Regions from separate parts of the Photobacterium sp. CCB-ST2H9 genome, predicted to be linked through region 3. Evidence: predicted binding sites of a transcription regulator. Region 3 holds the regulator's gene; each other region holds the start of a gene.
The links. The regulator PurR, encoded in region 3, represses purine synthesis genes. The targets are predictions, from matches to a motif close to TNANGNAAACGTTTNCNTNA.
Positions count from the first base shown of each region.

Region 1 (5,384 bases), 420 kb from region 3:
GCCCTTCCTTTCGCTTTAACCCTATAAAAAAGCGACCGTTAAGGAATGGTTCATAAATGTCGGGGGCCGTAAAAAAGCCATGCTTCCGCATGGCTGACTCTTAAACTGAGGTGCTGCACACCTCTTCGTTAGTGATGTACCGCGGCTGGACGGGATTCCGATTCACCATAAGCCTTTCTGAGCTCAGTCACTGCCGTGCTCGGGCCAAGGATCAAAGATACAAACGCAACACCGCCGACTAATAAGACTCCCCCCACGACAGGCCCCACAACAAAACAGTAGAACGCCAGAAAAGGCAGATATACGGTATAGCGAAGTACCGTTAACAAAATAGCTCTGAAGAAAAAGATTGTGTTCATCATCATCTGTACCCCTGAAATAAAATTGAGCGCGCTCATTTATGCTAATTTGAGCGCGCTCAATTTTCAAGGGTATCACTGATACTTTTTTCCCGATGCGTTATTATGGTGGCAAAAGCAGGATCTTAACCGGGCACAGCCACAGATGAATAAAAGAGAACAAACCCGCCTTAAAATTTTACAGGCAGCCTGGCAGCTGTTTCGTCAAACCGGGTATCAGGACACGACCACTCGTCTTATTGCGGAACAGGCTGGCGTTGCAGCCGGGACTGTATTCAGCCATTTTCCATCCAAGCTCTCGCTGCTCAAAGCAGGGCTGATGCAACAAATCGATATGGTTTTGAAAAATGCGAAAGCTGAAGAACCCGATACCCACCCGCAAGGAAAGCTCATCCACTACGCAAACCATCTGTACGCTTTTTACTGCAGTGAAGCCGACTTCAGCCGGGAGTTATTCAGAGAATTAATCTGGCAGCAGGAAGAATTTGAGCAGCAGCTGGATGCCTTTCGTCATCAGCTTTTTGCTCAGGAAGAGAACCACAACCCGGATATGGCTGCCGTGATGATGGATTGTTACTTCATGACTTTAGTTTCCGGGCTGAACGCAACTGAGCCTGATGCATCCGTCATGCTGCATCAGTTACAACGAAAACTGCAGGTGTTACAGCTCAGCGAAGCGCCTGACGACGCGCATGCGCCACAGCAATGAGGCGTTTTTCGAGCACAGATTGCTTACCGGACTGCGCTTTTTCCAGTTCTCGCAGCAAACGGGTGATTTCAGTGTCCAGATATCGGGCATTTTTCGTTCTGACCAGTGAACGAATCACTTTTTCAGCATTCTCCGGTAACGGCTGTTCAATCGCCCAGCGATAACTGTATCCGGCGATACCCGGGTTCACCGCAACCCGGCTGGTATCACTCCGGGCTTGCTCTGGCTGTTTCGGAGCAGGCACATCTTCTGTCCGCCCCACCCTCGCATAATATTTTTCTGTCACTGGCGTCCCGGCTGCAGGTAAATCTCCGGCTTGGTATAACAACGGCCCGATGCTTCCGGCCAGTTCGATCGCCGCTTCTCTGACAAAAGCGCTGGCATTGCGCTTCCCTTTTTTTTCTGTATCTGTGTAATACACAGCGGCAAAATCTTTCGCACGGGTCAGTGCCACATAAGCGAGACGTCGCTCTTCTTCCTGATCTGTTTTCATGTCTGTCGCCGCGGGGTTACGGTAAGGGAACGCATCTTTATCCCAAAACGGCAGATAGACCCGGTCATACTCACATCCTTTTGCCCGGAAAATTGTGGTCACCTGGATACTTTCGGATTGCGCTGGCTGTGCGCTTCGCTCCGTACTGACCTGTCTGGACTGAGCCGAATAAAATTCGAAATATTGCAGCGCTTTTTCACACCGTTGGTCCATCGTTTCCAGTACGGTTGAAACCGCATCCAGCCGGTCAATCGCTTCTTCGATTTCACTGGCTGTTGCTTCTGTTTTCCATATCCAGCTGTCCAGCCCGCTTTCCCGGCGATACTGCTCAAAAACGTCAAACGCCTTCTGGCTACCTTTGCGTTGCAGACGCCCCAGTAAATCCAGCCGCTCAATCAGATTGTCCAGTTTGAGATTCGGGTTCGCTTGACCATGACGTTCTGCAAACCCGGTCCAGGCCTTGCTGTTCATTTTCGCCAGCTGGTCACACAGCGGTTTCAGTTCCTTATTCGGCACATAACAATGCGGAAACGACATCAGACTGAACATCAGCGTCGAACGATCCTGATCAGCCATCTGTTCAAAACGTCCCACAGCAAGCTGCATGACTTCCATCAGCAACCGGACTTCCCTGCTGTTGGCCAGGACAGACGGCACTGGCATCTGGTATGGAATTTGTTTGCTGAGAAACGCCAGTTCAAACAGCAACGTCTGGGACCAGCGCCGGACCAGAATCGCCACATCGCCCGGCTTGCCGCCTTGCTCAAGGTGTGTCTGTATTGCGGTCACAATTTCTCCGACCTGACGTGGCGAACCAGTCAGGCTGACCTGCGTATCTGACACAGCCTCCGAAGGAACCGTCAGAAAATCAGAAAAACGGGCCTGGTTATGTGCAATCAAATGACTGGCAGCCAAGGCCAGACTGTGCCCGAAACGAAAGGTCTGAGACAGGGTATAGACAGTCGCAGGTGCGAAGTCCCGCTCAAAGTTGAGCATAAACTGAGGCGCACTGCCCCGCCAGGTGTAAATACACTGATCCACATCGCCGACAGCCACCAGCTGGCAGCCGTCCCCGAGTAACAGTTTCAGCAGGCGGTACTGTGCATTGTTGATGTCCTGAAATTCATCCACAACCAAAAGCCGACACTGATGCTGATAACGCGCCCTCAGGCTGATATTTTGTTCCAGCAGACCAACCACGGTGACCAGCCAATCGTCAAAAAACAGCAACCGCTGTGCCTGCCGTAAATGCTCAAAGGCCTGAAAAGCCTGCAGAATAAAACGGTAATCGCTGTTAATTCCGGCCATCGCAAAGACTTCAGCCGGTGGCAGCATATGCGCTTTCACCAGCCCCACAAAACTCAGCAGCAATTCCAGCGTTTTCGGCTCTTTCAGTTGCTGCTGCTTGCTGTAAGCCGTTTCTTTGCCGGCCATTTGTCGCAGCACCTGCTTTGCCAGACTTTTATCGTTTTCACCCGGGTTGAAATCGACTCTGAAGCCCGATTCCGCCAGATAACCGGACTGGTTCAGCACACTCAGACAAAAACTGTGAAAGGTATGCACGGGCACAGGCTGTTCAACACCCGCCTGCGCCAGCTTCCGCTGAAAGTCACGCCGGATATCACTGTTGAACATCAGCACCAGCATTTCCTGGGCTGGCCGCTTGAGAAGCTGTGACTGAATCAGGCCAACCAGCGTCGTTGTTTTACCTGTGCCTGCACCGGCAATACATAAGGCATTTCCTTCTTCATGCTGAATAAAACGCTGCTGTTCAGAAGTAAAATGCATGTTGAATACGCCGTGGCCTGAAAGATGAAGGGACGCGATTTTGCCATAATTTCGTCCCATACACGAACCTCTGCTCTGTCTTTGCGATTTCTGCTGAATTTTCAGGGATTGCCGGATTAACCATCAGTCAGAAAAACACCAAGGCAAACGTTTGCTTTTTTGCTGAAAGGCAAAATGACTTCTGCTATTATCTGCCTCGCCAACAGGAGGTTTCGCCCCCTGCCAGTAATTTTCATCGAATTGACTCTTGAAATAGGAACTTCACCATGAGCCTTGCTGATCAAGTTCTCGCTGTAAATGATGATCTCCCAATCCGTACCGACCAGCCGGTTCACAGCGGTAAAGTACGCTCCGTTTACTGGCTGACTGAAGCTGACAGCCGCCGCCTGATCCAGGAGAAAGGCTATGATGTCAGCCCGGATGCCCCGCTGGCAATTATGGTCATCAGCGATCGCATTTCTGCATTCGACTGTATCTGGCACGGTGAAGGCGGCCTGAAAGGCGTTCCGGGAAAAGGTGCCGCCCTGAATGCGATTTCAAACCACTGGTTCCGCCTGTTCCGTGAGCAGGGTCTGGCAGACAGCCATATTCTGGATATCCCGCACCCCTTCGTCTGGATAGTGCAGAAAGCGCGTCCAATCAAAGTAGAAGCCATTTGTCGTCAGTATATTACGGGTTCAATGTGGCGCGCATATGCCAATGGCGACCGTGAGTTTTGCGGCATTGCAGTCCCGGATGGTCTGCAAAAAGATCAGAAACTGCCAGAGTTACTGATCACCCCATCTACAAAAGGCATCCTGCACGGTATTCCGGGTGTGCCTGCGGTTGATGATGTCAATGTCACCCGCAACGATCTGCTGAACAATTTCAAAGCCTTCAACTTCAGTAAACTTGAAGACATAGACCATTACGAAACGCTGCTGAAACAAGGTTTTGGCGTGATCAGTGATGCCCTGGCTCAACTGGATCAGATTTTTGTCGATACCAAGTTCGAATTCGGCTATGTCACCGATGCCAGTGGTAAAGAAAAAATGATCTATATGGACGAAGTTGGCACGCCGGACTCTTCCCGTATCTGGGACGGCCCGGCTTACCGTGAAGGTCAGATTGTTGAAAACTCAAAAGAAGACTTCCGGCAGTTACTGCTGAACCACTTCCCGGATCCGGATATTCTGCTGAATAAAGATCGTATGAATGAACGTGAGGCACTAGCACGTGATAACGCATTGCCGAAAGAAGTACTGATGCAGGTGTCCCGCATTTATACAGGTATTGCTGAAAAGATTACCGGCAAGAAAATTGTCCTGGGTGGTAATCCCAAAGAAGAAATCATCACAGTCCTGCGCAATGAATATAGCCTAATCGACTGACAATATTCCTCTCGTTGTATACTTTCAGGGCAGCTTCGGCTGCCCTTTTCAATCCGCACAATATTCTTCACTAGCGTCAAATGTATTATTCCTCACAAAATGATTCTCAAAAAACATTCATGCATCACAAATACAAATTTTCGCTATTAAGGCTTTTTTGCTGCGGGACGACAATAGAAGGACAAAAACATTCAAAGCAGTAGTTGAGGGACCCAATGAAGTTTAGCCACAAGATCGTTGCCACTTCGTCGGCAATACTGTTCGCCGCCTTAGTATTACTTTCAGGTATCCAGTACGTTCACACCAGAGATGATGTCAACAAGTTAGTCAGCAGCAGCATCAATGAGATCGTTTCCGGCGTGAACCAAACGCTGGTCACCGAGATCGCCAGCCGTACCAAATTAGCAAATATGACAACCAGCCTTGTCGAACAAAATTTCTCTCCTGAAAACATTCGTACCGTTATCGGTCAATCCGTTTTAGCAAACACTTTTGAACTGACTGGTGTCGGTTTCGAGAAAGATGGCTCCTACATCATCAGTGATCCAAGCTGGCAGCCTTCCGCAGGCTGGGATCCTCGCAAACGCCCCTGGTATACACAGGCCAGAGACGCCGGGCATATGATCATCACATCCGCCTACCGCGATTCAGTCACCAATGAAATT
Region 1 is NZ_CP100425.1:1,978,235-1,983,618, forward strand. It holds gene L4174_RS09190 (hypothetical protein) at 129-365, opposite strand; gene L4174_RS09195 (TetR/AcrR family transcriptional regulator) at 505-1,068, shown strand; gene L4174_RS09200 (ATP-dependent helicase) at 1,028-3,409, opposite strand; gene L4174_RS09205 (phosphoribosylaminoimidazolesuccinocarboxamide synthase) at 3,616-4,719, shown strand; gene L4174_RS09210 (methyl-accepting chemotaxis protein) at 4,935-5,384, shown strand, end outside.
Region 1: a site for PurR is predicted at 3,489-3,508, ahead of L4174_RS09205 (phosphoribosylaminoimidazolesuccinocarboxamide synthase). Genes of this name have one in related genera too.

Region 2 (5,384 bases), 1.1 Mb from region 3:
TCAGCGTCAGACAGATCAAACCCCGGCCATGGGTCGCCATAAAGTTAATCGCATCAGGTGTGATTTTTTCTGATGCGATAATCAGATCACCCTCATTTTCACGGTCTTCGTCATCCATCAGAATGACCATTTTGCCCTGACGGATATCTTCGATAATTTCCTGTGCGCTGCTTAACGCCATGTTGCAATCCCTCACCTTAGTTATTCTTTATGATAGCGGTTTAGCCGAGAAAGCCGCTCCGGGCCAGAAGTTCCATGCTGAGCTCTGACGAACCGCCAGCCTGTGCTGCTTTCTCTCCCAGCATCAGACGCTCCAGATAACGTGAAATGACATCCACCTCCAGATTCACCCGGCGGCCGGGTTTAAACCCGTCCATCGTGGTTTCGCCAGCTGTATGCGGCACGATCGTCAGCTTGAATTCCGCACCCCGCACTGCGTTTACGGTCAGGCTGATCCCATCAATGCTGACAGAGCCCTTCTCAGCAATGTATTTTGCCAGATGATCCGGCGCTTTCACCCAGAATTCAATGGCCCGGCCGGTTTGCGTGCGGGAAATAATTTCCCCCACATCATCTACATGGCCCGACACCATATGGCCGCCAAATCGGGTCGTCGGCAACATTGCCTTTTCCAGATTCACCGCCTGTCCCGGTTTGTAATCTTTAAAAGCAGTCCGGTTCAGTGTCTCCAGTGAGACATCTGCAACATACCCTTGACCGGTGAGGGCCACCACGGTCAGACAGACGCCGTTGGTGGCAATACTGTCACCCAGCTTGACATCAGACAGATCCAGCCGGCCACTGTTCACCGTGACGGAAATATCCTGCCCTTTCACTGTCAGCGCCTGAATCGTGCCAACAGCTTCAATAATACCTGTAAACATCCTAATACTTCCTTACTCTACGGCGCAGGTGTTTTGATACTGCCGCGAATGCGAATATCCTGCCCGACCATCCGAACGTCCTTCAGAACCAGTGACGGCACTTCTGACATCGCAGACAGGCCGTGCAAATCCATCAGGCCGCGGCTGTCGCTGCCCATCAGTTTCGGGGCCTGATACAGGATCAACTCATCCACCAGCCCGGCACGAACTAAAGCACCGGCCAGACCGGCGCCTGCTTCTACCCAGAGATGATTGATATCCTGACGGGCCAATGCCTGCATCAGCGCCGTCAGATCCAGCTGACCATTCTCCTGCACCGGGACAACCAGCTGTGAGACATTTTCCGGCCATGAAAGCGTATCTGCCTGCCCGCGGGCCAGCAGCACTTTCCCCGGCAGAGAAAACAAACGTTGTGTGGGCTGAAGACGATTCTGACTGTCGATAATCACCCGGACCGGCTGTCGCAATTCAGGCTGAGGATATTCAGATTGCGTCCGTTCCCCCAGCTCCTGCCAGCGAACATTCAAAGACGGGTTATCCGCCAGAACTGTGGCACTGGTCGACAGAATCGCACCTGACTGCGCACGAAATCGCTGAACATCCGCTCTGGCTTCAGGACCGGTGATCCACTGGCTGGCGCCATTGGCCAATGCTGTTCTGCCGTCAAGACTGGCAGCCAGCTTGAGCTGAACATAGGGCAACCCCGTTTTCATGCGTTTGATAAAGCCCGGATTGAGTGCCAGTGCATCAGCTTCCAGCAATCCTGTTTCGACTTCAATTCCGGCGTCTCTGAGCATGGCGACACCCCGGCCTGCAACCTGCGGATTCGGATCAACCATAGCGCAGACCACCCGGGAAACCCCAGCCGCAATCAGCGCTTCTGCACAGGGCGGTGTTCTGCCGTAGTGGGAGCAAGGCTCCAGCGTGACATATGCCGTTGCGCCCCGGGCGTTTTCCCCGGCAGCACGCAGTGCAAAGACTTCCGCATGCGGCTCCCCGGCACGATAGTGAAAACCTTCACCAATCACAGTGTCATCTTTCACGATGACGCAGCCGACATTCGGATTAGGGGCAGTGGTGAAACGGCCACGCCGGGCCAGACTGATGGCGCGACGCATCATGGCGTGATCGGTCGGTGTAAACATCTTGAATTATTTTTCCAGTTTGGCGATCGCTTCACCAAATTCCCGGATGTCTTCGAACGAACGGTACACAGAGGCAAAACGAATATAGGCGACTTTATCCAGTTCGATCAGCGCATCCATCACCAGGTTGCCGATCATATCGGATTTTACTTCGCGCTCTCCGGTCGCACGCAAGCGGGATTTTATCGTATTGATCGCTCGTTCAATGTCATCTGCACTGACCGGACGTTTTTCCAGTGCACGTTCAATGCCACCACGCAGCTTGTCTTCGTTAAACGGCTCCCGGCTGCCATTGGTTTTAATGACATGCGGCATCACCAGTTCAGCGGTTTCAAAAGTTGTATAACGCTCGCTGCACGCCAGGCACTGACGACGGCGCCGGACCTGATGACCGTCAGCGACCAGACGGGAATCGATTACTTTGGTGTCATTGGCACCACAAAACGGACAATGCATCTTGCCTCCTCAATTTCGTCGACTCAGTGTAACCCAAATCAACTGACTTGAGAGGCGCAAAGCTAAATTTTTTATCAACAAAAACGGCATCCGATGGATGCCGTTTCACTATTCTGACCTAAATGTTGGTCTGTATTCAGCCTGACCTGCTTACGCGTAAACTGGCAGACGCTTACAGATATCCAGCACTTTCGCTTTAGTTGCATCGATCACGTCCTGGCTCTCGATGTTGTCCAGCACGTCACAGATCCAGTTCGCCAGTGCTTTCGCGTCTTCCGTCGTGAAACCGCGACGGGTGATCGCTGGTGTACCGATGCGGATACCTGAAGTCACGAAAGGACTGCGAGGATCGTTAGGTACACTGTTCTTGTTCACAGTGATGTTCGCTGCACCCAGCGCGGCATCAGCTTCTTTACCTGTAATGTTCTTATCAATCAGGTCAACCAGGAACAGATGGTTCTCGGTACCGCCGGAAACGATCTTGTAGCCACGCTCCAGGAACTGACCCACCATGGCTTTGGCGTTATCGACAACACGCTGCTGGTAAGCTTGGAACTCAGGCTCCATTGCTTCTTTGAACGCAACGGCTTTGGCTGCGATGACATGCATTAGCGGGCCGCCCTGACCGCCAGGGAAAACGGCTGAATTCAGTTTCTTGTACAGCTCTTCACCTGCATTTGACAGGATCAGACCGCCGCGAGGACCAGCCAGTGTTTTGTGCGTTGTTGTGGTCACTACATGTGCGTGCGGTACAGGGTTCGGGTAAACACCCGCAGCAACCAGACCTGCAACGTGCGCCATATCAACAAAGAAGTAAGCACCAACTTTGTCTGCGATTTCACGCATGCGCTTCCAGTCAACAATCTGAGAGTAAGCAGAGAAACCACCGATGATCATTTTCGGCTTGTGTTCCAGCGCCAGCGCTTCCACTTCTGCGTAGTCAATCTGACCTTGCTCATCGATACCATAAGGAATGATGTTGTACAGCTTACCGGAGAAGTTCACAGGAGAACCGTGAGTCAGGTGACCACCGTGTGCCAGGCTCATGCCCAGAACGGTATCGCCGGCATTCAGCAGGGCCATGTAAACCGCACTGTTTGCCTGAGAACCTGAGTGTGGCTGAACATTCGCGTATTCAGCACCAAACAGCTGGCATGCACGATCAATTGCCAGTTGCTCAGCTTTATCTACATACTCACAACCGCCGTAGTAACGCTTACCCGGGTAACCTTCTGCGTATTTGTTGGTCAGTTGTGAACCCTGGGCTTCCATTACACGCGGGCTGGTGTAGTTCTCAGAAGCAATCAGCTCAATGTGCTCTTCCTGACGGGCTGTTTCTTCCTGAATGGCCGCAAACAGTTCCGCGTCATAATCAGCAATATTCATGTCACGCTTTAGCATCAGTCTCTCCTGACTCAGATAGTTCTCAAATTCGCTCACCTAAGTATCTGACAAGGTCAGACTCTTAGGTCAACGGGAAATAATCTGCATTTTTCCCGATTGGTGCTGAAAACACAAGCCCAGACACCACGGCAACGCAAACGTTTTCGTCACGCCAGCAGATAAGTCGGCATTTTAGCGAAAATACTCCTTTTCAGATAGCCCCGAAATCGTTTTTTTATCCCCTTTTTTGTTCGTTTTTCTCATCTGGAAGATGAATTTCTTTCAAGTTTGCACAAACATCCATCAAAAAAATTACATCGTAAAATGTGAACGCAACCATAATGCGAAAATAATGATTTACAAAACCGTAAATTTTAAATTACAAACTGTATTTCTTTACCTTCAGCTCCGGGATTCATTTTTTCCAGCCACGCTATAACATATCGCGCGCATTTCCCCTCCTGTGCCGTCGCATTGACGTCACGCAGTATCAGAGGGGTATTTTTTGGAGGTATCGATTGAAACACCGCGGCCACTCTCGCAAAGAAAACCTGATTGCCATTCTGACTGGCACATTCATTGTCGCGCAAGGCGTTTTTTTCTTACAACAGGCAAACTTACTGACAGGCGGAACAACCGGCTTAGCGCTGCTGATGACCCACTTTACAGATTTCAGTTTCGGTCAGCTGTACTTTGTCGCGAATATTCCGTTTTACATCATGGCCTGGTTCCGCATGAACCGCAGCTTTGCACTGACCAGTGTGTGCTGTGGAGCGCTGGTTTCAGTCATTACAGACAACCTGCACCATGTGGTGGCTATCAGCCAGTTTGATCCGGTTTACTGTGCCGTGATTGGCGGCTTGCTGATGGGATTGGGAATGTTGATTCTGTTCAGGCATAACACCAGCCTGGGCGGGTTTAACGTATTGGTGCTTTATCTGCAGGAAAAATTCGGCATTTCAGCAGGCAAGCTTCAGATGGGCATCGATATCTGCATTCTGATTTGCTCTTATTTCCTGATGACACCGACTATTCTGCTGTTGTCACTGCTGGGCGCTGTGATGCTGAACCTGGTTCTGGCCATGAACCACAAACCAGGCCGGTATCACGATGGCAAAGCCACCGCGGCCGTGACGAACGACTGATTACACAACGACTGGCTCATGCAGCAAACCGGCATGAGCCAGCTTGTCCAGCAAGACATCTTTTGCCTGACGGCGTAAGTCGCGATCCAGCGCATTGATATTTACCGCGAGCTGCAAAGGCTTCCCTTCCGCACACTCAACCTGAAGTTTCAGCTGATTTTTCACCATGGATACCGCAGAAATCTGAGAAAAAGGAATGCGATAGCAACCAAGCCAGGGATTGGGGGTGATAAACAACGCTTCAGGCGTAACCATCAGTGCCGTTTTCTTTTTCCCGGCCAGATTCCGGGCAAAAATAACCAGACCTGCCAGCACAGCCAGGCCGCCTAAAGGCATCCCCACAATCATCATCAGAATCCCGACCCCAGCCA
Region 2 is NZ_CP100425.1:2,667,040-2,672,423, forward strand. It holds gene ribBA (bifunctional 3,4-dihydroxy-2-butanone-4-phosphate synthase/GTP cyclohydrolase II) at 1-181, opposite strand, end outside; gene L4174_RS12365 (riboflavin synthase) at 222-884, opposite strand; gene ribD (bifunctional diaminohydroxyphosphoribosylaminopyrimidine deaminase/5-amino-6-(5-phosphoribosylamino)uracil reductase RibD) at 902-2,029, opposite strand; gene nrdR (transcriptional regulator NrdR) at 2,036-2,485, opposite strand; gene glyA (serine hydroxymethyltransferase) at 2,636-3,886, opposite strand; gene L4174_RS12385 (YitT family protein) at 4,387-5,013, shown strand; gene L4174_RS12390 (hypothetical protein) at 5,014-5,384, opposite strand, start outside.
Region 2: a site for PurR is predicted at 4,019-4,038, ahead of glyA (serine hydroxymethyltransferase). Genes of this name have one in related genera too.

Region 3 (5,384 bases):
TCGTTGTCGGCCCCATGTCGATCAGTTACGCCGATGTCTGGCTGTCACTGCTTCCGGGACAGGATCATGTCGCACCGCACATTGCACTCATCATTCAGCAAGTCCGTTTACCACGCACACTGCTGTGTATCGCGATTGGTGCAGTTCTGGCGCTCTGTGGCACGGTCATGCAGGGACTGTTTCGAAACCCGCTGGCCGATCCGGGCATTATCGGGGTCGCTGGCGGTGCAAGCCTTGGCGCCGCTTCGGCCATTGTCCTGTTCAGCTCAATGGCAGCATCTTTTCCATTACTTTTAACGCTGGGGACAGTACCGGTTTTTGCTTTTCTTGGCGGCGCCCTGACAACCTGGATCGTATACGCCCTTGGCACAGATAAGACCGGCACTTCCGTGACGGTGATGCTGCTGGCAGGTGTTGCAATCAGTGCACTCTCAGGTGCGGCACTGGGACTGCTGAATTTCTTTGCGGACGATCAGGCGCTGCGCGACCTGTCACTCTGGTCCATGGGTTCTCTGGCGGGTGCTACCTGGCCGGGCATCACGCTGGCATTTTCTGCCCTGGCATTCCTGTTCTGGCAATTTGATCGCAGATCCAATGCACTCAACGCTTTATTACTGGGCGAAGCAGAAGCAAAACATCTCGGCATTCAGGTCCAGTCTTTAAAACGATTGCTGATTTTATTTTGCGCCGCTGGTGTGGGTGTCGCTGTCTCCTTATCCGGCGTGATTGGCTTCGTCGGTCTGATTGTGCCGCATCTCGGCCGTATGCTGGCAGGCCCGAATCACAAAACATTACTGCCACTCTCGGCTTTACTGGGGGCACTTATCTTACTGGTTGCCGACATGCTGGCCCGTGTTATTGCCGCACCTGCCGAACTGCCGGTCGGTATCATCACCGCTTTACTGGGAGCACCGTTCTTTATAGCTCTGCTACTGAAACAAAAAGGCCGTTTACAATGATTCATCATATCGTTCGCCCCCTTCGCCCCCGGCACGAAAAACAGCAATCACCGGTGCTTTCAGCCGAGGGTTTATCACTACAACTTGGCGGTAAAACGTTACTGGATCAGCTGAACATCAGTTTCCGCAGCGGAGAGTTAACAGCTTTACTCGGCCCGAATGGTGCCGGTAAAAGTACTTTACTCAAAGTGCTTTGCGGCGAAATTGGTGCCAAAGGTGATGTATACTATTTTGGTCAAAAGCACAGCGACTGGCAGCCATCCCTGCTGGCCAAACACTTGGGTGTACTTCCTCAGCACAGCAGCCTGTCTTTTGGTTTTACTGCGCAGGAGGTCGTTGAATTTGGCTGTATGCCACTTGGTTTGAAGCGCACAGATTGTCTCCGAATTACCCGGGAATGCATGACGGCTGTTGGGATCTGTCACCTGAGCCAGCGTCAGTACCCCACCCTCTCAGGCGGCGAGAAACAACGTGTTCATTTTGCCCGTGTACTGGCTCAGCTCAGCAATGCTAAAGACCAGTGCATTCTGATGCTGGACGAACCGACTTCAGCTTTAGATCTTGCCCACCAGCACAGTTGCCTGAAACTGGCAAAAGATATGGCCCGTAAAGGAGCCGCCGTCATCCTGGTCATTCATGACCTCAATCTTGCGGCTGAATACGCAGACAGACTGGTATTGCTGAATAAGGGGAAGATACAAGCAGACGGTGATGCCTGGCATACCCTGACCACCGAGAATATCAGCTCCGTTTATGGTTCCCCGGTGATCATCGAATCTCACCCCCGCGGGCACTTTCCGATCGTCCTTTCAGCCTGAACCTCCTGCAAGGGCATCGCGGAGCCGTTGCCCTTGCACAGCACTTACAATGTAAAGACTGAAACAACTTTCAAGTTGCCAGTATTCTTGAGCTGCATCAAGATTCCCCTCACATTTCAAGAGAAACGTTGCACTGTGCGTGAGTCCTTGTAGAATGTGAGCGCAAGCGATTAACCGATGAAATAAATAGCAATAGAAAGTCAGACTTCATATCGGTGTAAGGTATTGTTACCACTCGGCCTGAGCCACTCATTTCCCGCCGCTATCCTCGCAGAGAAGCGGCGTTTTAGCGTCTGGCAAATATGAAAAGACCCTGATCAGGGCCTGAAGACTAGAAGAACAATTATGGCAACCATTAAAGATGTTGCACGTATGGCAGGTGTATCTACTACCACAGTCTCACACGTGATCAACAAAACCCGCTTCGTAGCGGAAGCAACACAGAAAAAAGTGTTGGCGGCAGTTGAAGAATTGAACTACGCGCCAAGCGCCGTCGCGCGCAGCCTGAAATGTAATACAACCAGCACCATCGGCATGCTGGTGACAAAATCGACCAACCCATTCTTTGCCGAGTTGGTGCATGGCGTTGAAGAGTACTGCTATAAATCCGGTTATACGCTGATTTTATGCAACACCGAAGGTAATCTGGCCAAACAGAAGGATTACCTGCGCATGCTTTCTGAAAAGCGTGTGGATGGTCTGCTGGTGATGTGTTCTGATCTGGATGATCAACTGCTGGAACAGTTAGAGCGACAGCCTGATCTGCCCATGGTTATCATGGACTGGGGTCCTGCACGCCCAAAAACAGATAATATTCAGGATAATGCAGAACTTGGCGGTTATCTTGCCACTCGTCATTTTATTGACAATGGACACACTAAAATTGGTTGTCTTTCCGGCCAGAAAGATAAATCTACCTGCCGTGAGCGGCTGAAAGGTTTCCATAAAGCCATGAGCGAAGCTGGTCTGACGGTCAATGAAAACTGGATCATTGAAGGTGATTTCGAATGTGAATCTGCCGTAGATGCAGCCAATGCTTTTATTGCCATGAAAGAGCGTCCAACTGCTATTTTCTGCTTCAATGACATTATGGCAATGGCCTTAATCAGTACATTTGAACAAGCAGGGATCAATGTACCAAATGATATTTCAATTATTGGCTATGACAATATTGATCTGGCCCCGTACTTTTCACCGCCTCTGACAACAATCCACCAGCCAAAACGCCGTTTAGGCAAGACTGCGGTGGAAATTCTGATGGAACGCGTGAAAGATAAAAACCATGAATTTCAGACTTTTGAGATCAATCCTGAGCTCGTGGTTCGCCGTTCCGTCAAAAAAATAACACATCCATAAAAAACGATATTAACCTACATATATTGATAAACAGCCGATATAAACACCCATATCGGCTATGTTTATATGGAATATTACTACGCTACAGAGGAATTGATGGGATAATCAGTTAGTTTCTGTAAAATTTATACGATTTTTATTGCGAAGAGTATCACAATTTTTTGTGCGATCGATATCAAATTTGTCTTATTGATATATGATTAAACAGTCACGAACAAGGCAAACCATCTGAAAGGATGGGACGCAAAGCTTCCGGCCTAAAAGCAATGACTTAGTGATAAAGTTATTACTCATGGTAGCGGGGTTGCCGATGGATGAAGTGAAGTTTATGGGACACTTTTGTCATTCTTATGACAAAAGACTCATAATCTTATGCACAATTGAATCCTCGCTCCGTTGTTTGGTGACTTCTTTTGTTGAAATTTCTAACCGAGAAAAGAAGCATGGACAAACCACTACTGAAAGATTCAATTCGTTTATTTGAGAAATTTGGCCAGATTAAATCTCGCTCAATGTTTGGCGGTTTTGGCATTTTCGCAGGTGAAACGATGTTTGCTCTGGTTGTTAGCGACAAGCTGCATCTGCGCGCTAACGCGAAAAATGAAGAAACCTTTAAACAAGCTGGCCTCAAACCGTACGTTTATCAAAAACGCGGTTTTCCTGTCGTCACAAAACACTATGCCATTCCGGAAAACTGGTGGGAAACCCCAGAAGTCATTCTGGAGCACGCTGAAGTTTCTCTTAATGCAGCACAGGCTGACAAAGAGAAAAAAATGCAGGCTAGCCCTAACCGCATTAAAGATCTGCCAAATCTTCGCCTTGCCAATGAGCGTATGCTCAAGAAAGCAGGCATCAACTCTGTAGATCAGCTGTTTGAAGTTGGTGCTATCGGTGCTTTTCAGGCGCTGCAGGAATCTCATCACGAGTCATTGAGTCTGGATTTGCTTTGGGCGTTAGAAGGCGCAGTCAGTGGAAAACACTGGTCTGTGATTACCCCACAACGTCGAAATGAGCTCCTGTCCAAACTAGAAGTCAATTCTGGCGCTCATCACTAAGTATTCAGATTATTTTGCCAGTGCAGCGATTTGCACTGGCTTTAAATAACCTGCTTTAGCCCTGGCACCCTGTCAGGGCTGTGTAAAAAACAGACAAACCTCACAAACATTAATAACAATTCCATCAGTTAACTTTTCTTCAGCTTCGCCGCCTTTAGAATGTATGTTTTGCATCAGAAAGGAGGTCATATGCGCTCATCTACGCCGTTTCCGGGCCAGACTGACACAATTTTCAAAGATAAATTCCACAAATGGCCAAAACTGATGCGCTACCTGGTCTTTATCAGTTTGCTTCCTTCTGCCGTTCTGCTCATCTTTGCGCACACACCAACCGGCACGGAAAGTAACCTGCTTCCCTCTTGCCTGGTTGCCTCTGTAATCAACATTCTGCTGATTAGCTGGGGCCTGATCCTGAAAATCAAAGCCCGTAAATACTGGTATCGAAACTATCACATTGGCAAAACCATCCTGCTTGCCCTGTTGCAGCTCATCGCCAGTACATATCTGGTGCTGGATACCAATACTCGCAGCTCACTCACCAATCAGCCGGTTGCGCGTACTGTACAACTTTCAATCAACTGATCACAAAAGCTAAATCAATCCCCCCATTTCTGAAATTTGTCCGGATCTGAACGGTCGGTATGATAAACCGCTTTCTCCGGAGAACTTCCAGTGCGTGTACCGGCAAAAAAACGCTACTCCATTTTAATCCGTCCCCTGCTCTGGCTGCAAAAACGCCATTTCGGACAGCCGCTGAATCCGGCTTTACTTTGGGGACGCCGACCCGTCTTGTTTTACCTCGTGGCCAGTTTCTTTGGTTACTTAGACAGAAAACGATCACCGTTGTCTGATGTGATGCGATCCCTTGTCTGCGTCCGTGTTTCTCAGCTCAACGACTGCGCGTTTTGTGTCGATGCCAATGGCATGAGACTGGCGCAACGCTGCCAATCAGTCGAAAAAATACAAGCCCTGACTCAATGGCAGGAAAGTCCGCTGTTTGATACTCAGGAAAAAGCAGTACTGGCCTATACCGAAGCAATGACAGTCACCGGTAATCGTGTAACTCAGCAGATGATTGATGATCTGAAACAGTGGTATGACGAAGATGCTCTGGTCGAGCTGACAGCGTTAGTCAGTTTCCAAAACCTGTCTGCAAAGTTTAATACCGCTTTGGATGTCCCTTCGCAGGCATTCTG
Region 3 is NZ_CP100425.1:1,556,968-1,562,351, reverse strand. It holds gene L4174_RS07475 (iron ABC transporter permease) at 1-959, shown strand, start outside; gene L4174_RS07470 (heme ABC transporter ATP-binding protein) at 956-1,777, shown strand; gene purR (HTH-type transcriptional repressor PurR) at 2,123-3,133, shown strand; cyclic di-GMP riboswitch class I at 3,342-3,445, shown strand; gene L4174_RS07460 (TfoX/Sxy family DNA transformation protein) at 3,577-4,188, shown strand; gene L4174_RS07455 (hypothetical protein) at 4,378-4,770, shown strand; gene L4174_RS07450 (carboxymuconolactone decarboxylase family protein) at 4,861-5,384, shown strand, end outside.

Region 4 (5,384 bases), 1.6 Mb from region 3:
GAGTTGCAAGGGGTTGTCACTTCAGTGCCCGGTGGCTATATCAGAACGAGGAGGGGCTAGTCATGATGGATATACTCATGTACCTGTTTGAAACCTATATTCACAGCGACGCTGAGTTAATGGTGGATCAGGACGAATTGTCTGAAGAGTTGCTGCGTGCGGGCTTTCATCAGGAAGATATCTATAAGGCTCTGACCTGGCTGGAGAAACTCGCGGCATTACAGGATACAGACCACACACCGTACATGAATACCAGTGCGGTCACATCAATCCGTATTTATACCCTGGAAGAGATGAACCGTCTGGACGTCGCCTGCCGTGGTTTTCTGACCTACCTTGAGCAGATCCATGTGCTGAGCTCTGAAACGCGCGAAATGGTCATTGACCGGGTGATGGAGCTGGAAACTGCCGAATTTGTGCTCGATGATCTGAAGTGGATTATTCTGATGGTGCTCTTTAATGCACCAGGTAACGAAAGTGCCTACAGCCAGATGGAAGAATTGCTGTACGGCGCAGAAGACGGCTATCTGCATTAATCGCCACTTTCACAGGAGATAAGGCCTGACGTATGGCCAGTAAGATTAATCCTGAATTGTTTTCAACCCACCCTGCTCACAATGAGACGCCCTGCCCACAATGCGGGGCGGCTCTGTTCATACGGCACGGAAAACATGGTCCGTTTCTGGGATGCAGTGCATACCCGGCTTGCGATTATATCAAGCCTTTGCACCATAATGACGGCCATATCGTAAAACCTCTGGGACAGCCATGTCCGGATTGTGGCAGCGAGCTGGTGTTGCGCCAGGGCCGCTACGGAATGTTTATTGGCTGCAGTGCGTATCCGGCTTGCCACTATCTGGCTTCGCCCGAGAAGAAGGCCGAAGAGACCCACATGACTTGTCCTGAGTGTAAAACAGGACATTTGGTTGAGCGAAAATCCCGGTACGGCAAGCGCTTCTATGCCTGTGATCAGTATCCGTCCTGCCGGTTTGCGATCAATTTTCAGCCGGTTCCCGGCCATTGTGAGCAATGCGGTTTCGGCTTGCTGATCGAGAAGAAGCTGGCCCGGGGCACTAAACTGCAGTGTGCCGATCGGAAATGCGGTCATTATCAGTCGGAACCGGAAACGACGCCGTCCTCTGAGGCGGATGACATTTAAAGAAAAAGCCAGCTCTGCTGGCTTTTTACATATCAGGGGAAAGGGTTTAGCCGAGGCGGACCACCGGGAAACTGTCAGCAGGCAGTATCTGAGCCAGTTGGTTCAGTGTCTGCACCAGTTCAGGATGACTGGCTGCAGTGACATTGATGTGGCCCATCTTACGGCCCGGACGTTTTTCCTTTCCGTACCAGTGGAGATGGCAGCCCGGAATGGTGAGAACCGCCGCCGGCAGTGTATCTTCTCCCAGAATATTGAGCATCACTGTGCTGCGAGTCTGTGTTGTGCTGCCCAGAGGCAGATCGCAGACCGCCCGCAGGTGGTTCTCAAACTGGCAGGTATCTGCACCTTGCTGCGTCCAGTGGCCCGAGTTATGTACTCTCGGGGCAATTTCATTGATCAGCAGCTGGCCGTTCACGTCAAAGAACTCAATGGCGAGGACGCCGACATAATCCAGGGTTGCAGCGACGGCGTTGAACATCATCTCCGCTTGCTGTTGTAAAGCCCCCTGCTCTTCCAGTGCCAGAGAGCGGCTGAGCACGCCGTCGGTATGAACGTTTTCAGTCAGCGGATAGATGGCGGTATCTCCCGCTGCATTCCGCGCACCGATCATCGACACTTCGCGCTGAAAAGGGACAAAAGCCTCTGCAACAATAGATTGTTCCGGTGCGTGGGTCAGGAAATCGGCAATGTCCTGCCAGATGGCCGGGATCTGCTCCGTTGTTTTCAGGCGCCACTGACCTTTCCCGTCATAGCCGCCCAGTGCGCTTTTCAGCACCAGTGGCAGGCCGATCGTTTCTGCAGCCAGCGCCAAATCTGCTTCTGTGCTGATCAACTGGTATCTGGCATTGGCCACGCCAGCCTGATCCAGCAGAGCTTTTTCAATCCTGCGGTCGCCACCGGCTTTGATGGCGGCTGCATTGGGTTTGAGTTTACCGCTGGCCTCGCAGGCATCCAGCACATCATGCGGTACATGCTCAAATTCAGCGGTAATGACATCAGCATAACCGATGGCATTGTTCAGTCCGGACAGCACCGGTGCCAGCGTCAGCGGATGGACGACCTGACCGTTATTCACGTCATAGGCCATGACTTCGATATTCAAGGGAGCACCAGCCAGTGCCATCATGCGGGCCAGCTGACCCGCGCCCAGTACCAGAACCTTCTTCATGGTTATGCGTCCTCAGATGGATCCGGCTGGCTCAGGACGGTGTCGGTCTGTTCTTTACGGAATGCATCAATAGCGGCCATGACTGTTGCATCCTGGGTACCGATAATCTGGGCTGCCAAGAGGCCGGCATTGGCTGCACCGGCTTCCCCGATAGCTAATGTGCCGACAGCAACCCCTTTGGGCATTTGTACAATCGACAGCAGGGAATCCATGCCTTTCAGGGCGCGGGACTGCACCGGGACGCCCAGGACCGGCAGACTGGTGAATGCGGCAGTCATGCCCGGCAGATGTGCAGCGCCGCCGGCACCTGCGATAATCACTGAAAGACCACGCTGATGAGCGGTTTCGGCATATTCAGCCAGCAGGTGTGGAGTCCGGTGTGCGGAAACCACACGGGTTTCGTACGCAATATTAAAGCGATCCAGCATTTCAGCTGCGTGTTGCATGGTTGGCCAGTCAGATTTTGAGCCCATAATAATACCGACTTTCATCCCGAACTCCTTAGGGTCATGTTAATCAGGCAAGAGGGTTTGCGGCGCATTATACGGAGATTTTTCCTTAAGGAAAACGTTTGCGTCGCGCTCTGGTGCGCAATAGGTGCAGTTCGCTGGGATTCGGTTAAAATAGCAGCCAGTGAAAATCAGCCGTCGCCATCGCATTGATCCGGCGACAACACATTGAGGATAGTGTGGATAATTTAAGCCAAGTCGTCACCGCGCTCGAGCAAGGTGAAGTGATTGCCTACCCGACTGAAGCCGTGTTTGGTGTCGGATGCGATCCGGATAACCCAGAGGCTGTTGCCAAACTGCTGGCATTGAAACAGCGCCCGGTAGAGAAAGGCCTGATTCTGATCGCGGCCGATTATGCTCAGCTCGCACCTTATGTGGATGACAGCCAGTTGACTGAAGACCAGAAGGCCCTGATTTTTGCCTCCTGGCCGGGCCCGGTCACTTGGGTGATGCCAACCAAACCGGGTGTTCCGTCGTTTCTGACAGGGCAGTTTTCAACGATTGCGGTCCGGGTGACGGATCATCCGTTGGTGCAGCAGCTGTGCCGGGCGTTCGGGAAACCACTGACATCGACCAGCGCAAATCTGACCGGTGAGCCGCCTTGCCGCAATGTGCAGGAAGTGGAATCACAACTCGGAGCGCATCTGAAGACAATTTTGCACGGTGAGACGGGTGGCCGTGACAATCCGTCCGAAATTCGCGATGCTGCCACAGGACAAATTTTCCGACAGGGATAACATACGCATGCAAGACGTCAATAAACACGCCGTGAAGGCGTTCTTACTCGATCTACAGGATAAAATCTGCCAGGCGCTGGAAGCACAGGATGGTGAGGCCCGTTTTGTGGAAGACAGCTGGGATCGTGAAGAAGGCGGCGGTGGTCGCAGCCGGGTACTCCGTGATGGTGCAGTCTTTGAGCAAGGTGGTGTGAACTTTTCACATGTTTACGGGGCGCAGATGCCAGCCTCAGCCACCGCACATCGTCCGGAGCTGGCTGGCCGTCGTTTTGAGGCCATGGGCGTTTCTCTGGTGATCCATCCGAAAAACCCTTATATCCCGACGTCGCATGCCAATGTCCGCTTCTTTATTGCCGAGAAAGAGGGTGAAGATCCGGTCTGGTGGTTTGGCGGCGGGTTCGACCTGACGCCTTTCTATCCGTTTGAGGAAGACTGCCGGCACTGGCATCAGGTCGCCAAAGACCTGTGTGCTCCTTTTGGTGATGATGTCTATGCAGCACACAAAGCCTGGTGCGATAAATATTTCTTCCTGCCGCATCGTCAGGAAACCCGGGGTGTGGGTGGTCTGTTCTTTGATGACTTGAATCAGTGGGGTTTTGAGAAAAGCTTTGCTTACATGCAGGCGGTTGGTCTGGGTTATCTGGACGCTTATCTGCCAATCGTTGAAAAGCGTGCCCCTACCCCATACGGTTCACGCGAGCGTGAGTTCCAGTTGTATCGCCGTGGCCGCTATGTTGAGTTTAATCTGGTGTATGACCGCGGTACGCTGTTTGGCTTACAGAGCGGCGGGCGCACCGAATCCATTCTGATGTCGATGCCCCCTCTGGCACGCTGGGAGTATTGTTACCAGCCAGAGCCGGGTTCTCAGGAAGCTCGTTTGTACGATTACCTCACTCCGCGTGAGTGGTAATCCAGACAGAAGAAAGCAACTTTAAGTTAAGGAAGAAATTGCAGCCATGAGTCAGGACGCGGATAAATACGTTGTGTTCGGCAACCCGATTGCCCAGAGTAAATCGCCTTTCATTCATACGCTGTTTGCGCGTCAGACCGCTCAGGAGATGACATACGAAGCGCAATTGGTGCCGCTGGATGGCTTTCAGGCAGCAGCCAGTCAGTTCTTTGCCGGTGGCGGCCGTGGCTGCAATATCACGGTTCCTTTTAAAGAGCAGGCTTTTAGCTATGCGACGCAGCTGACTGAACGTGCCCGTCTGGCGGGTGCGGTCAATACCTTAAAAAAGCTGGATGACGGCGGGATCCTTGGTGATAACACTGATGGTGAAGGTTTGGTGCAGGACTTGCTGCGCAATCAGGTTGAGATGAAAGGCAAGCGCATCCTGCTGGTGGGCGCCGGTGGTGCTGCCCGCGGCGTGATTCTGCCTTTGCTGGCTCAGGAACCTGCCAGCCTGACGGTGACCAACCGTACCCTTTCCAAAGCTGAAGCACTGGCCGCGTTGTTTGCCTCGCACGGAAAGGTTTCTGCAAACGCACTTGATGCTTTATCTGCTGATCAGCATTTTGATCTGATTATCAACTCGACATCCGCCAGTCTGAGTCAGTCACTCCCTGGTATTCCTGCTGCTTTGGTTCATCCTGGCCTGGTTTGTTACGACATGGTCTATGGGCCGGAGGAAACGACCTTCAACCAGTGGGCGGCTGAACTCGGTGCAGGTCAAGTGATAGACGGACTTGGAATGCTGGTGGGCCAGGCGGCTGAAAGTTTTCTCTTGTGGCGGGGTATCCGCCCCGGAACAGAACAGGTATTGCGTGAACTTCGTCGTACACTGCAAGTAAAATAGTGGGTCACTATGAAT
Region 4 is NZ_CP100425.1:3,526,233-3,531,616, reverse strand. It holds gene dprA (DNA-processing protein DprA) at 1-60, shown strand, start outside; gene L4174_RS16275 (DUF494 family protein) at 63-536, shown strand; gene L4174_RS16270 (type I DNA topoisomerase) at 569-1,159, shown strand; gene L4174_RS16265 (5-(carboxyamino)imidazole ribonucleotide synthase) at 1,206-2,327, opposite strand; gene purE (5-(carboxyamino)imidazole ribonucleotide mutase) at 2,330-2,818, opposite strand; gene tsaC (L-threonylcarbamoyladenylate synthase type 1 TsaC) at 3,016-3,573, shown strand; gene hemF (oxygen-dependent coproporphyrinogen oxidase) at 3,581-4,483, shown strand; gene aroE (shikimate dehydrogenase) at 4,530-5,369, shown strand; gene L4174_RS16240 (DUF1488 domain-containing protein) at 5,379-5,384, shown strand, end outside.
Region 4: a site for PurR is predicted at 2,887-2,906, ahead of purE (5-(carboxyamino)imidazole ribonucleotide mutase). Genes of this name have one in related genera too.